DNA from 2 places in the Actinomadura sp. 9N407 genome. Region 1 is predicted to be linked to the other one. Evidence: riboswitches for the same ligand, from Rfam matches in the RefSeq annotation. Region 1 holds a riboswitch; the other holds the start of a gene.

Region 1 (7,701 bases):
CGCGGCCCGGACCGGGCCCGGCGGCCCAGCTCGATCGAGGCGTACAGCAGCGCGGTGAACCGCCGGTGCAGCCGCGCCGCGTCCGCCTCCAGCAGCGGCAGTACCAGCGCGCGCCAGCGGTACATGCTGTCCTTCGGGTCCTCCAGCGCGGCGGCCGAGACGACCACGTCCGGGCGGTTGAGCGCGTCCGCCCAGATCTGCAGGAAGTCCCGGCCGCCCTCGTCCCGCAGCAGCGCCGCCAGCGGCCGTACCAGCGCCCCGGCCAGTGCCCGCACGTCGTCCTCGCGCGCCGCCTCGTAGGCGTCCAGCAGGGCGTGCCGGCGCGCGTCGACCTCCGGCCGGTACCGGGCGAAGACGGCGCGGACGATCCCCGCGCGGTCCCCGAAGTGGTACTGGACGGCGGTGGCGTTGCGCGCCCCCGCGGCCTGGTTGATCTCGCGGAGGCTGACCGCGTCCAGGCCGCGCCGGGCGTACAGGTGCTGGGCGGCGTCCAGCAGCCGCTCGCGGGTCGCGTTGGTCACTCGTCCCCTGTCACTGGTCGGCCCGCCCCATCACTCGCAGGACGGCACGGTCACTCGTTGGCCAGCTCGTTCTCGAGCGCGGCGGCGTAGCGCTCGCGGGCCGCCTCGCGGCGGGTGGGCAGGTGGCCGCTCGGCCACAATCCTTCCACCGGCTCGTAGTCGCGCAGGATCTGCCGGGCCACGGTGATCTTGTGGACCTCGGTGGGCCCGTCGGCGATGGCCAGCGCCTGCGCGCCCAGCATCATGCCGGCGAACGGCATCTCACCCGACACGCCGAGTGCGCCGTGCAGATGCATCGCCCGCTGGACGACATCGTGGAACACCTTGGGCATGGCGGCCTTGACGGCGGCGATGTCCTTGCGTACCAGCTTGTAGTCCTGGTGCTTGTCGATCAGCCAGGCGGTGCGCAGCACCAGCAGCCGGAACTGCTCCACCTCGATCCAGCTGTCGGCGATCTTCTCCTGGGTCATCTGCAGCTTGGCCAGTGCCCCGTACCTCGTCTTGCGGCTCACCGCGCGCTCGCACATCATGTCGAACGCCTTGCGCACCTGCGCGATCGTCCGCATGGCGTGGTGGATGCGGCCGCCGCCGAGCCGGGTCTGGGCGATCACGAACGCGCCGCCCTCGGCACCGAGCAGGTTCTCGGCGGGCACCCGGACGTCCTCGTACCGCAGGTAGCCGTGCGAGCCCTCGCGCTCGCCGCCGACGCCCACGTTCCGGACGATCGTCAGCCCGGGCGTGCCGGCCGGGACGATGAACATCGACATGCCCTCGTACGCGCTGACGTCCGGGTTCGTCACGGCCATCACGATGATGAACGCGGCGTGCTTGGCGTTGGAGGAGAACCACTTCTCGCCGTTGATCACCCAGCCGTCGCCGTCGCGCACGGCGCGGGTGGTGAACAGCGTCGGGTCGGCGCCGCCGTGCGGCTCGGTCATCGAGTACGAGGAGGAGATCTCGCCGTCCAGCAGCGGCGCGAGGTAGCGCTCCTTCTGCTCCTCGGTGCCGAAGTGGGCGATGATCTCGGCGTTGCCGGAGTCGGGCGCCTGGCAGCCGAACACCGAGGGCGCGAAGCGGGAGCGGCCCAGGATCTCGTTCAGCAGCGCGAGCTTGACCTGGCCGAAGCCCTGCCCGCCCAGCTCGGGGCCGAGGTGGCAGGCCCACAGGCCCTTCTCCTTCACCTGCAGCTGCAGCGGCCGCACCAGCTGCTTGAAGCGGGGGTCGGTCTTGTCGTACGGGTCGCCCAGGACCAGGTCGAGGGGCTCGACCTCCTCCCGGACGAAGGTGTCGGCCCAGTCGAGCAGCTTCTGGTACTCGGGGTCGGTGTCGAAGTCCCATGCCATGGCGGTCTCCTCGGCGTCGCGGGCGGCGTACACCGCCGATAATGCGCCTACTACAAGGATTAATGCAAGTGCATCACTGTTACTCTCCGGCACAACCCTGTTCGAGGGGTTCGAGGGTTCGTGGTTCATGAGTCCGAGGGTTCGAGGGAGAGCGACCGTGCAGCAGCCCGCAGAGATCGAGCGCGAGCTCGTGGACTTCGACGTGCTCGCCGGGTGGATGGCGGAGCGCGGCCTGCCCGAAGGCCCGTTCGAAGACGTCACCCTGCTGTCCGGCGGGACCCAGAACGTCCTGCTGCGCTTCCGCCGGGGCGGCCGCGGCTACGTGCTGCGCCGCGGTCCCCGGCACCTGCGCGCCCGTACCAACGACGTGCTCCGCCGCGAGGCGCGCGTGCTCGCGGCCCTCGACGGCACCGACGTGCCCGCCCCGCGCATCATCGCCGACTGCCCGGACGAGAACGTCATGAACGGCGCCGTCTTCTACCTGATGACGCCGGTCGACGGCTTCAACGCCTCGGTCACGCTGCCCGAGCCGCACGCCTCGGACGCGGCGATCCGCCGCGAGATGGGCCTGAACGCCGCCCGCGCCCTGTCCGCCCTGGGCGCCGTCGACCACGAGGCCGTGGGCCTGGCCGACTTCGGCAAGCCCGAGGGGTTCCTGGAGCGCCAGGTCGGCCGCTGGATGTCGGAACTGGACGGCTACGGCGCCCTCGACGGCTACCCGGGCCCCGACATCCCGGGCCTGGACCGCGTCGCGGCCTGGCTGGAGGCCGGCCGTCCCAAGACCTGGCGCCCGGGCATCCTGCACGGCGACTACCACCTGGCCAACCTCATGTACTCCTCAAGCGGCCCCCAGGTGGCGGCGATCGTCGACTGGGAGATGTGCACGATCGGCGACCCGCTGCTCGACCTCGGCTGGCTGCTGGCCACCTGGCCCGCGCAGGGCGACATGAGCGACATGCTGGCCGGCCCGCTCGGCGAGGCCGGCGGCCTGCCCGGCCCCGGCGAGCTCGTGACCGCCTACGCCGAGCGCGCCGGGGCCGCCAAGGGCCGCGACCTGGCGTCCATCACCTGGTACGCGGTCCTGGCCTGCTTCAAGCTCGGCATCGTCCTGGAGGGCACCCACGCCCGCGCGTTCGCCGGCAAGGCACCCAAGGAGACCGGCGACATGCTGCACACCATCACCCTCGGCCTGTTCCGCCGCGCCGAGGCCTTCATCGCCGCCGAGGAATCCTGACGGCTCGGCGCGCGCCTTGATCAATCGCCTTGACGGCGGCGGAGTCCGCCCGCGAGGATCGGTGGCGTTCATCCAGAGGACCCGAGGGACCTGGCCCCGAGACGGTCCGGCAACCTGCCACGGCAAGGTGCCACTGCCAGGAACGATGAGGAGCTGACGCCATGGGCACCTGGTTCGACGTACCCGTCCTCGAAGGTTCTCTCGTCAGGCTCGAGCCGCTGTCCCTGGACCATGTGGACGACCTGGCCCTGGCGGCGGAAGAGGATCGCGGCAGCTACGCGTTCACGCTCGTGCCCCGCGCCGGCGAGGTCACGGCCTTCGTGCGGGCCCACTTCGCGCGGGCGGAGCAAGGGGTCGTTCCGTTCGCGCAGGTCCGCCGGGCGGACGGCCGCGCCGTGGGCTGCACGGCGTACCTGGACCCCCGGTACTGGCCGGGCCGCGACGAGCTGCGCGCCGTCGAGATCGGCTTCACCTGGCTCGGCGCGTCCGGGCAGGGCTCGGGCATCAACGCCGAGGCGAAGCTGCTGCTGATGGGCCACGCCTTCGAGGCCCTCCGGGTGGAACGGGTCGACCTCAAGACCGATGCCCGCAACGAGCGGTCACGGCGGGCCATCCAGGCCCTCGGCGCCACCTTCGAAGGGGTGCTGCGGAGCTGGGGGGTGTCGTGGGCGCCGGGCGAGGACGGCCGGCTGCGGGACTCGGCGATGTACTCGGTGATCGCCTCGGAGTGGCCCGCGGTCAAGGCGCGCCTGGCCGGACGGCTCGAGGCCAAGGACGCGGACCGTCACATGTCCAGGTAGTTCAGGAGCGCGATCCCGGCGCCGACGGCGATGAACAGCGGGGCACCGACCAGGAGCAGGAACAGGTGGACGCCGATGCGCTCGCCGGTGCGTTCGGGCCGCTTGGGGTCGTACACGACGGTGACCTGCCGGCCGACCTTCGGACCGGGGAACGAGTGCACCGAGCTGGTGGCCTCGACGGTGCGGCCGTCCTCGGTGGTGAAGCGGACGACGCCGGAGCGGCTCACCACTCCGGGCCGGGTCGCCGCGGCGTCCGTACGGCCGGCGACGACGCCGGGTACGCGCGGCCCGCGCAGCTGCAGGCGGATCTTGGCCACCAGCATCGAGACGCCCGCGTACGCGACGTAGAGGCCGATCGCGACGCCGATCCAGTGCACGTCCATCCGCGGCAGTCCCTTCGTCGGTTCAAGGCATACCGGACGGCGCGGCGGGAGCGCTACCGCAACAGCAATTCCGGGGCGCGGCGCGTGGCCGCGAGGACGCCGGTGAGGGCGCGGTCGACCGGGACGACCTCGCAGCGGATGCCGTACTCGGCGAGTTCCACGTCCAGGCAGCGGGTGAACTGTGCGGCCGTGGCAGTGGAGGCCGCGCAGGGTGTCAGGCGGGCGCGCGGGACGCGGGCGCCCTCCGCGGCGACGGTGACGATCGAGCCGGTACGGCGCGGGACCATCCGGCGGGCGACGGCGCGGGAGACCAGGAAGACGCCGGTCGCGTTCACCGTGAGGGAGCGCTCGATGCCGGCGACGTTGACCAGGAGGCCGATCGGGCCGAGCTCGCGTTCGGCGCGTTCGACGGCGTCCTCGACCGCGTCGCCGTCGAAGACGTCGGCCGTGCAGGCGATCGCGCGGTCGAGTCCGGCGGCCACCGCGCGGGCGGCCGCGGCGTCGCGGTCCAGCACGGCGACCCGCGCTCCGGCGGCGGCCAGGGTACGGGCGACGGCGGCGCCGACGCCGCGGCCGGCCCCGGTGACCAGGGCGGCCGTCCCTGCGAGCGCGGTCCGGTCCATGAGGCTCCTCCACGCGAGTCGGTTCACGTTGGCACAGGCAGGTGGGGCAGAAAGTTAGGCAGACCTAAGTAAGGCATACCTAACCAATCCTGAAACCGGTGCGCGCGTCAAGGGGCGACGCGCCCGGACATCGAGGACGTTCCACGCCCATGCCGGGCATCTGACAAGATCGCCGGAATGGCTGCACGCCATCCCGGCCCCGATGGGAGGACGTACGACCTGTGAGTGATCTCCGCTCGGCCGCCGAGCTCAAGGACGTCGCCGATCCCGCCTGGCCGGAGCTGCGCGAGCTGCTCGGCCGCACCGACGGCCACCAGACCGCCGAGATCCTGCCCATCGGGCCGGAGGCCGGCGAGGAGGCCCTGCGCGGGATCCAGGTCAGCGCCGGCTCGTACCTGGGAGCGCTCGCCCTGCACACCGGCGGCGCCCTGGTCGCGAACGGATGGGTGCGGGTGCTGGGCGGCGGCTTCCCCGAACGCGGGCTGCCGAGCCTCGCCGAGGCCAATCCCGCGCTCGCCGTACGCGGCGGGCCCGCTCCCCCGCTGCTGGTCGGGTACGACGTGCTGGGCGGGCGGTTCGAGGTCAACGGCTCCGATCCGGCCGCCGACGGCCGTCCGGGCGAGCCGGGGCAGGTGTGCTACTTCGAGCCCGAGAGCCTGGAGTGGAAGCTCCTCAAGACCCCGCAGCGCGTCTTCGGGCACAGCATGTGGCTGCGCTTCCTCATCCTCGGCAACCTCTCCGACTTCTACTGGACGCTGCAGTGGCCGGGCTGGGAGGACGACATCGCCGGCCTCCGCCACGACGAGGGCATGAGCTTCTACCCGCCGCTCCCCACGCTGAAGGGCGCCGAGGAGATCGCCGCCGCCGACCGCAGGCCCGTCCCGGTCGGCGAGCTGTTCGGCATGTACGAGGACCTGCGAAACGCCTGAGTCAGGGCGCCTCGCCCGCGAGCTTCCGTTCGCGCGCCACTTCGTGCGCCTCCAGGCCCCAGTGGCCCTCGTTGCGGCGCTGCTCGGCCTGCTGCTCGATCCAGCGGTTGTGGGTCTCCCAGGCGGTCTGCTTGCTCGTGCCCATGGCCCGGCCGATCTGCGACCAGGAGGCCCCGGCCTCGCGCGCGGTGCGTACCGAGAGCTGGCGGCCGTAGCGCGCCTTGTGGGCGATGACCTCACCCAGGGTGATCAGCTCGAGGGCCTCGGCCTTGCCGAGCGGCCGGTCGGCGAACGCGTCGTGCTCGCGCAGCTCCTCGAACCTGGCCACGGCGGTCCGCAGCGTCAGCGCGGTGTCCAGCTCATCGGGTGACATGCCCCCATCCTTGCGTCAGGACCACCTGACGTCAAGTCGCCCTGACGAACCCTCATGTCGGATTCCCGCCAGCGTGGCACGCGCGCCGGCGGGCAGGCTGGGGCCCATGAGCAAGCGCTTCCGATTCGGCGTCGTCGGCGAGTCGGTCCGTACGGCCTCGGAGCTGACCGCCCTGGCGCTGCGGGCCGAGGAACTCGGGTACGCGACGCTGACGCTGCGGGACCACTTCGTGGCCGAGCCGTTCGGCGACCAGCTCGCCCCGATGCCCGCCCTCACCGCCGCCGCCTGCGCCACCCGCACGCTGCGCGTCGGGACGCTGGTCCTGGGCAACGACTACCGGCACCCGGTCATGCTCGCCAAGGAGGCCGCCACCCTCGATCACCTGTCGGGCGGGCGGTTCGAGCTGGGCATCGGCGCGGGCTGGGCGCGCGAGGAGTACGAGGCGGCCGGGATGCCGTTCGAACCGGCGGGTGTACGGGTGGGGCGCCTGGAGGAGGCGCTCCAGATCGTCACGAGCCTCCTGCGCGGCGAGGCGACCACGTTCGCCGGCGAGCACTACCAGGTCGGCGGCCTGACGGTGTTCCCACGGCCGGTCCAGGCACCGCCGCCCCTGCTCGTCGGCGCGGGCAGCCCGCGGATGCTCCGGCTCGCGGGCCGGTACGCCGACATCGCGGGCGTCCTGCCGCGCGCGCTGCCCGGCGGAACGATCTCCGACGAGATCACCGAGCGGCTGCCGGAGACGATCGCCCGGAAGGTCGCCCACGTACGGGAGCCGGGACGCGACGTCGAGCTGAGCATGCTGGTGAACCCCGCGTTCGGACCGGATCCCGATGACTGCGCCGCGCGGATCGCCCGCCGCCGCGGCTGGGACGCCGATCTCGTGCCGGACATGCCGTCGCAGTTCGTCGGGCCGCCCGAGCACATCGCCGGGCAGATGGCCGAGCGCCGCGACCGGTACGGCTTCAGCTACTACCTCGTCTCCGACCGCGACCTGGAGGCCTTCGCCCCCGTCATCGGCCTGCTGACCTAGCCGATCCGCTCTCGAGGGAACTCATCGGCTCGAACGGTAGCGGCCCGGGGCGATGCCGTATTCGCGCTTGAACGCGTTGGCGAAGGCGTACTCCGACCCGTACCCGACCCGCTGGGCGATCGCCGCCAGTGGCGCGTCCCCGCCGGCCAGGAGCCCGGCGGCCGTCGTCAGGCGCCACCAGGTGAGGTAGCCGAGCGGGGGCCGCCCGACCAGCCCGGTGAACCGGCGCGCGAACGCCGCCCGCGAAAGCCCCGCCACCGTGCCCAGTTCCTCGACCGTCCAGGGCCGCGCCGGGTCGTCGTGGACGGCGCGCAGCGCCGCGCTGATCCCGGGATCGCCCAGCGCTCCGGCCCATCCGGTCTCGGGACGCTCCTCGTACCAGGCGCGCAGGATGAACAGCAGCAGCGTGTCCAGCAGGGCCGGTACGACCGCGTCGGTGCCGGGGCCGGGACGTTCCATCTCGGC
Region 2 (7,701 bases), on a different contig from region 1:
CAGCCGGTACGCGCGCGGCGCGCTTAGACTCCGGGCATGGATCTCAGGGATGCGACGCGCATGGTCATGGCCGAGTCGGCTTCGTACCCGGAGTTGCTGAGGGTCAGCCGGCACACCTATGACGAGGTCGCCGCCGGGCGGAGCGCGGATCATTCGGCGCTGTCGTGGATGCTGAACGAGGCCGCGCGCAAGGGGCTGATCCCCGTTCTTGAGCGGAAGCACGGCCAGGCCGCCGTCAAGTCCATGGTGACCACGCTCGCCATGGAGATCGACCGGCAGGCTCCGGTCACCTCGTACTGAACGGTCAGCCCACGCCGCGAGGGGGCTGAGGGGCATCTCGCTCTTGTACGGCACCGGTCCTTATGAGCGAAGGCCCGACGGCCGGTAATGGTCACGGTGGGACGCGCGTACGAGGGGGAGCACTTCTTCCTCCAGGCGCCGGGATATGTGCAACCCGTAGCGAATCTCCAGCCGGTCGCGGGCGCGTATGAAGCGTTCCGCGGCTTCTTGGAGGGAGAGCGGTAGCGTTTCGATTCCGAGGGGCCTCAGGATGTGGTGGCTCATCCTGAGGAGTTCGCCGCGGATGCGGTCGGTCATACCGTGGCGGCACTTGCTGACGAGCCAAAGCGACCAGTCCCAGAAGTGCGCGTCGATCGCCGTGAGGGTGTCGGGGCCTACGCGCCAGGGCGGATTCCAGCTGCGCGGTACGTCGCGGAAGAGCAGGTCGACCTTGACGGGGCCCGGATAGATGAGGAGGTAACTCTCGCAGTCGCCGAGGGGGTCCCATTGGGCGGCGAGCGGTCCGTACGAGGCGGCCAGGGCGGGGAGGTCGGCGGCCACTTCGCCGAAGTCCTCGGCGGTGACGTGGAAATCCCAGTCGGACAGTTCGGTGGCGGTGCCGCGGGCGCGCGATCCGATGAGTTCGATCCGGCTCACCATGGGATGCGCCTCGACCGCCTCCGCGATTTTCTCGGCTGTTCCCATGCAGAGCCTCTTCCCGCTCCCCAGCATGGCAAAGCCCCCTTTTCCCGGCATTTACCGAGAAAAGGGGGCAAAGGGCCGAGCCCGATCAGCCGCCGGCGACGGCGGGGATGATCGAGATCTGGGCGCCCTCGGGCGTCGGGGTGTCCAGGCCGTCGGCGAACCGCACGTCCTCGTCACCCACGTACACGTTCACGAAGCGCCGGATCTTGCCGTTGTCGTCCAGCACGCGGGCGGCGATGCCGGGGTGGTTCGCCTCGAGGTCGGCCACCACCGCGCGCAGCGTGGCGCCCTCGGCCTTGACCTCCGAGGCGCCACCGGTGAGGGGACGCAGGATCGTCGGGATCCGCACGGAAACGGTGCTCATTGCTGCTGGCTCCAAGAATGCTCTGGGACGGACGTACGGGTCAGGCGAGGCCGGCGGCCCGGAAGGCCTCCAGCGTGGGAGCGATGTTCGCGCCCGGTCCCACCTGGGAGGAGATCGCGTCCAGGGTCTTGAGCCCGTCCCCGGAGTTGATGATCACGGTCTCGGCGGCCGGGTCGAGCGCGCCGCTGCCGATCAGCTTGCGCAGCGTGGCCACGGTGACCCCGCCCGCGGTCTCACCGAAGATGCCCTCGGTACGGGCCAGCAGCCGGATGCCCTCGACGACCTCTTCGTCGGTGACGTCCTCCACCGCGCCGCCCGTACGCCGGACGACGTCGAGCACGTACGGGCCGTCGGCCGGGTTGCCGATCGCCAGCGACTTGGCGATGGTGTCGGGCTTCACCGGCCGTACGACGTCGTGCCCGGCCTTGTAGGCGGCCGCGACCGGGTCGCAGCCGGCGGCCTGGGCACCGAAGACCTTGTACGGCTTGTCCTCGACCAGGCCGAGCTTGATGAACTCCTGGAAGGCCTTGTCGATCTTCGTCAGCTGGGAACCGGACGCGACCGGGATCACGATCTGGTCCGGCAGCCGCCAGCCGAGCTGCTCGGCGATCTCGTACCCGAGGGTCTTGGAGCCCTCGGCGTAGTACGGCCGGACGTTGACGTTGACGAACGCCCAGTCCTCCTGCTCGCCCGCGATCTCCGAGGCCAGCCGGTTGACGTCGTCGTAGTTGCCGTCGACCGTGATGAACGTCCCGCCGTACACCGCGGTCGTGATGATCTTCTGCTGCTCGAGGTCGGACGGCACGAACACCGCGCTGCGGATTCCCGCGCGCGCCGCCGCCGCGGCGACCGCGTTGGCCAGGTTGCCGGTGGACGGGCAGGCCAGCACCTTGAAGCCCAGCTCGCGCGCCGCCGCCAGCGCCACCGCGACCACGCGGTCCTTGAACGAGTGGGTCGGGTTGCCGCTGTCGTCCTTGACCCAGAGCCGCTCGAGCCCGAGCGACTCGGCGAGCTGGTCGGCGCGGACGAGGCGGGTGAGCCCCGGCTCGGTGTTGGGCGTCTCGGCGACCGTCGAGGGCACCGGCAGGAGCCCGCGGTAGCGCCAGATGTTCTGCGGTCCCGCCTCGATGCTCGCGCGGGTGATCCCGCTGAAGTCGTAGGCGATCTCGAGGGGCCCGAAACACTCTTCGCAAGCGTAGAACGGGCCGAGATCGCGGCGGCTCCCGCATTCGCGGCAGACCAGGGCCGTCGCGGGCCCGAGGTCGGGGCCGGACGAGAGGTTCGGGTTGGCAGGCGTGATTGCCATGGAGCGAGGCCTTTCTCCCCATCTTCCCTGTGCCACCTTGGTCACAGGCCGGAGTTGGCACCATCTCCTGATCGGCCTCGCAGGATCGCGAGCGCGTACGAATCAGTCGGTTGCCGGGGCTTCAACGGGCCGGTCCCTCCACCCCTCTTGATGAGCGCTATGAAGTTGTGTGTGAGTTGAGCTGGAAGACCGGCCCGAGGCCGCTGTGCTCCCTGCACCCCTCTTGATGAGCGCTATGAACGCTGCAGGACATTGATACCACCCGAACGCAGATGCGTTCTCCCTGGGCGGTATCGCGTCGTATGCGTGACTTTACATGACCTGCCCGGTTGCCGGACAGCTGGGTCTCGCCGTTTGAGACGTTACCCGACCGACGTGTAGATCACCCTCGCGCCCCCAGCCCCGCCCCCTGCTGAAGTTGTGACGGCCTCAAACGTTGCGATCGCGTCCGAAGGCAGGTTCGAGCGAAGCGAGAACCTGATCGCGAAGCGAGCCGCCAGGCGAGTTCGGAGCGATGCCAGCGATCGCCGCGTAGCCCGCCGAAGGAGGGCCGCCAGGCCCGACGCCAAGGGCTACGCCTTTAAAACCTGCGTCGGGTCGAGGAAGACATGGCGGACGAGGGGGATCCGCTCCTGCAGCAGGCGGTCGATCTCGCCCGCGATGTCCTCGGCCTCGTCGGCGCTGATGGTGTCGGAGAAGTTCACCTTGGCCGCGACGAGGATGTCGTCCGGGCCGAAGTGCATGGTGAACAGTTCCTGGACGCCGGTGACGCCGGGGGCGGAGGCGATCTCGGTACGGATCTCGCGCTGGACGGCGGGGGCCACGGACTGGCCGATCAGCAGGCTGCGGCTGTCGCGGCCGAGGGCGAAGGCCACCGCGACCAGCAGCAGGCCGATCATGACCGAGGCCAGGCCGTCCCAGAACGGGGAGCCGGTGATCTCGCGCAGCGCGAGTCCGGTGGCGGCGAAGGCGAGGCCGATCATCGCGGCGGAGTCCTCGAACAGGGCCGCCTTGAACGTGACGTCCGGGCTGTCGCGGACGTGTTCGACCAGACCGTGGTCGGTGTGCCGGTTCTCCCGGCGGGCCTGGGTCCAGGCGCGCAGCCAGGAGGTGCCCTCCAGGACGGCGGCCAGGCCGAGGACGGCGAAGGCGAGCCAGGCCTGCTCGCCGCCGCCGGGTTCCTTGCCGGTGATCGTCAGGATCCCCTCGAAGATCGAGTAGCCGCCGCCGGCGACGAAGATCCCGAACGCGGCGAGCAGCGACCAGAAGTAGCGCTCGTTGCCGTACCCGAACGGGTGCCTGCGGTCCGGCGGGCGGGCGCTGCGGTTCAGCGAGGCCAGGAGGAAGCCCTGGTTGAGGGTGTCGGCGACCGAGTGCGCGCCCTCTGCCAGCATCGCGCTCGATCCCGACAGCACGCCCGCGATCAGCTTGGTGACGGCCAGGATCAGGTTGGCCGTCCCCGCGACGAGGACGGTCTTGGTGGTCTCCGCCCGGCTCATCCGGCCCCGGTACCCGGCGAGGATCCCGGTAATCGGAGCCGCGAAATCACCCGGGTCACTTTGATGCGCCCCGTTCCCAACTGAGACCCTGCCGGTATGAGCCAAGTGCTGGTGGCGTCCAACCGTGGCCCGGTGTCGTTCTCTCAGTCCGATGACGGCGCGCTGACCATGCGCCGCGGCGCCGGCGGGCTGGTGTCCGGCCTCGCCGGGGTCACCGGCGCTCCCGGTGACCCGGGTGGCGCGGGCACCCGGACCGGGTCCGTACGTACCGTGGCGGAGGCCGGGGCACCGGACGTGCTGTGGGTGTGCGCGGCTCTCGGCGAGGCCGATCGTACGGCGGCGCGGCAGGCCCCGGACGGGCGGCTGGACCTGGCGGGGCACGACATCGGCGGGTCGGCCGTCCGGATGCTCGACATCCCCGCGGCGACGTTCCACCGCGCGTACAACGCCGTGGCCAACTCGACGCTGTGGTTCGTCCACCATCTGCTGTACGACACGCCCCGGGCACCGCACTTCGACGCGCGCGCGCGGCGCGACTGGCAGTCGTACGAGGCGTACAACGCGGCGTTCGCCGACGCGCTCGCCCGGGACGCGGCGCCCGGCGCCAAGGCCGCGATCCAGGACTACCACCTGTCGCTGGCACCCCGGATGCTCCGCGACAGGCGGCCGGATCTGAAGATCGTGCACTTCTCGCACACGCCGTGGGCGCCGCCCGAGTACTACCGGCTGCTGCCCGACGACATCGGCGAGCAGATCCTGGACGGCATCCTGGGCGCCGACCATGCCGGGTTCCTGACCGAACGCTGGGCCGAGGCGTTCCTGGACTGCTGCTGCGCGCTGCCCGGCGCCAAGGTGGACCGCGTGGCCCGTACGGTCACGCGGGGCGGGCATGTGACGACGATCGGCGTGTACGGGCTCGGGATCGACGGTGCTGCGCTGCGGCGGCGGGCCGCCGAGCCGGACGTCGCCGAACGGGCCCGGGCGCTGCGCGAGCAGGTGGGCGACCGGAAGCTGATCGTCCGGATCGACCGGACGGAGCTGTCCAAGAACATCGTGCGGGGCCTGGCCGCGTACCGGGAGATGCTGATCAACCATCCCGAGTGGCGCGGCCGGGTGGTGCAGCTGGCGTTCGCGTACCCGTCCCGGCACGATCTGCCCGAGTACCGCGACTACACCGATGCCGTACGGAAGGCGGCCGCGCAGATCACCGAGGAGTTCGGGACACCGGACTGGGATCCGCTGATCCTGCAGGTGAACGACGACTATCCGCGTTCACTGGCCGCGTACGGGATGGCGGACGTCCTGCTGGTCAACCCGATCCGCGACGGCATGAACCTCGTCGCCAAGGAGGGCCCGATCCTGGCGGAGCACGGCTGCGCGCTGGTGCTGTCGCGGGAGGCCGGGGCGGCGGCGGAGCTGGGCGAGGACGCCCTGCTGGTCAACCCGTACGACGTGTCGCAGACCGCGGCGGCGCTGCGCCGGGCCTTGCTGATGCCGCACAAGGAGCGCGTCGAACGCTGCGAGCGCCTCACGGCGGCGGCGACCGCCCTGCCGCCCCAGCAGTGGTTCGCCGACCAGCTCGCCGCATTGGACTGAGGCCGGCCAGGAGCAGGTCCGGCCAGAGCGGGTCCGGCTAGGACGAGGTCTTGTACGAGTCGGCCGCGAGCAGGCTGGCGACCGGGTTGGGCTCGTACCGGCGCTGCCAGCGGTCCTTCAGGTCGGCCTTGCGCACCGAGGCGCGGCGATGGGCGCCGGTCCTGGCGAGGCGGGCCAGGTGCCGGGGGCTCGGGCGGGCCGCGATCTCGCTCGGCTCGTAGCCGTACTCGCCGAGGCGGTCGCCGAACGCGTTCTCGGCGAGGCCGATCTCCCACGGCTCCAGGCGCTGGGCCCAGGAGCCGATCCGGCCCTGGCTGATGGCCGAGCGGGTGCGGTCATGCCAGCGCTTCTGCTTCGGTACGGTCTTCTCCGCGATGTCCTGGGGCTGCAGCATCGCCGGGTCGAAGTCCTCGCCGAGGAACGTGCAGAGCCGGATCAGCTCGTCCGCCGGGTCGGCCACGAGCCGCTCGTACTGCAGTTCGTAGTACGTGTCGGGGCCCAGCCGCGCGGCCAGCCGGTGGCCGGTGTCGATCGACTCCCGCCAGGCGCAGATGGCGTGGTAGACGTCCTGCTTGTACCAGGGCATCTCCAGCAACGAGGCGACGCAGTCGCGGCCGTCCCTGACCAGGTGCACGAACTGCGCGTCCGGGAACATCCGCAGCAGCGTGCCCGCGTGCCGGAAGTAGCTGGGCCGCTTGTCACCCCAGCGCGGCCGGCCGAAGCGGCGGGCGTACGCGCGGAAGACCAGGCCCACGGCCGAGCCCAGCGTGGGCGGGCCCTCGACGATCTCGGCGGCGACCTCGTCGGCGTCCAGGCCGAGATCGTGGAACTTGGTCTCCTTGCGGGTGGTGATCCACTCCGCCAGCACCCGCCTGTTGTCCCTGTCGGTGAGGTCACCGAATTCGCACCGCGACAGATAGGCCTGGAGCACGAACCGCGTCTCGGCGGGCACCGCGATCCGGGGATGGGAGTGCAGCATCAGCTGCAGCAGCGTGGTCCCCGACCGGGGGCATCCGATCACGAACAGCGGCCGGCCGGACGTACCGTCCCCACCGGCGGCCCTACCTGGCGACATGCGACCTGGTGACATGCACCGCATGCTGGCCGACGCGCCAGTGCCCCGCCCGCCGCCTAGGCGCACGGTTGCCGAGACATTACCGATGCTTGAACGCGCCTGACCCGGTCATGCCGCTTTCTGTACCGCCCGGGGCACGGGGCCCCGGGCGGGCAGGTGCCGGGCTCGTTCGGTGCCCGGCGGAGCGTCAGGTGTAGGACTCACCCAGCGTCTGGCGGACCTGCTTGCGGGCCTCGTGGATGCGGGACTTCACCGTGCCGAGCGGCAGGTTGAGCTGCGCGGCGATCTCGGCGTACTCCAGCTGGGACACATCGCGCAGCACCAGCGCCTGGATCAGGTCCGGCTTGCGGGCCTCCAGGTCCTCCATCGCGTCCAGAATGTCGACCCGCGAGCCCGCGATCACGCTCGTCCGGCGCGGATCGGGCCGCTGCTGCGGCAGCTCGCCCGCCTGCTCCACCGAGCGGCGCTTGAGCGACCGGTAGGTGGAACGGGCCGAGTTGGACACCACGACGTGCAGCCAGGTGCTGAACCTGGACCGCCCCTCGAAGCGGTGGATGTTGCGTGCCACCTGCAACAACGCGTCCTGGCAGGCCTCCTCCGCGTCCTGCCGGCAGGGCAGGAAGCGTGAACTGTGCCGCAGCACGTCGGGCTGGATCTTGGCGAGGAGCGCGTTCAGGGCGTCTTGATCGCCCTGGGCGGCCTTGACGGCCAGCTCCTCGGTTCTCTCATCGAATGCCATCGCCATGCCCCATGCTCGTTCGCGCACACTCCCCGTTTGTTGGGCATGATACGGGAGTGTCCTTCCCTCCAAGCGTCGGCCGTTACCGAATCGATCGCGTCCTCGGATCGGGGGCGTTCGCCTCCGTCTGGCTCGGCC

What was found. A riboswitch is a leader RNA that binds a small molecule or an ion and turns the genes downstream of it on or off. The one in region 1 is predicted to bind S-adenosylmethionine.
Region 2: it holds a riboswitch for S-adenosylmethionine, as region 1 does, so the genes downstream of both, thrC (threonine synthase) here and ACH34Q_RS40760 (GNAT family N-acetyltransferase) in region 1, are expected to answer to the same signal.

What each region holds. Positions count from the first base shown of each region.
Region 1 is NZ_JBIRAW010000040.1:53,553-61,253, reverse strand. It holds gene ACH34Q_RS40775 (TetR/AcrR family transcriptional regulator) at 1-521, opposite strand, end outside; gene ACH34Q_RS40770 (acyl-CoA dehydrogenase family protein) at 572-1,864, opposite strand; gene ACH34Q_RS40765 (phosphotransferase family protein) at 2,022-3,098, shown strand; SAM riboswitch class I at 3,164-3,250, shown strand; gene ACH34Q_RS40760 (GNAT family N-acetyltransferase) at 3,260-3,898, shown strand; gene ACH34Q_RS40755 (DUF3592 domain-containing protein) at 3,883-4,281, opposite strand; gene ACH34Q_RS40750 (SDR family NAD(P)-dependent oxidoreductase) at 4,335-4,904, opposite strand; gene ACH34Q_RS40745 (DUF2625 family protein) at 5,126-5,833, shown strand; gene ACH34Q_RS40740 (hypothetical protein) at 5,835-6,206, opposite strand; gene ACH34Q_RS40735 (TIGR03621 family F420-dependent LLM class oxidoreductase) at 6,313-7,236, shown strand; gene ACH34Q_RS40730 (AraC family transcriptional regulator) at 7,258-7,701, opposite strand, start outside.
Region 2 is NZ_JBIRAW010000031.1:123,689-131,389, reverse strand. It holds gene ACH34Q_RS36425 (hypothetical protein) at 37-300, shown strand; gene ACH34Q_RS36420 (nucleotidyltransferase domain-containing protein) at 361-984, opposite strand; gene ACH34Q_RS36415 (MoaD/ThiS family protein) at 1,070-1,348, opposite strand; gene thrC (threonine synthase) at 1,389-2,654, opposite strand; SAM riboswitch class I at 2,670-2,811, opposite strand; gene ACH34Q_RS36405 (cation diffusion facilitator family transporter) at 3,227-4,153, opposite strand; gene ACH34Q_RS36400 (trehalose-6-phosphate synthase) at 4,250-5,749, shown strand; gene ACH34Q_RS36395 (sulfotransferase family protein) at 5,787-6,839, opposite strand; gene ACH34Q_RS36390 (RNA polymerase sigma factor) at 7,012-7,563, opposite strand; gene ACH34Q_RS36385 (serine/threonine-protein kinase) at 7,620-7,701, shown strand, end outside.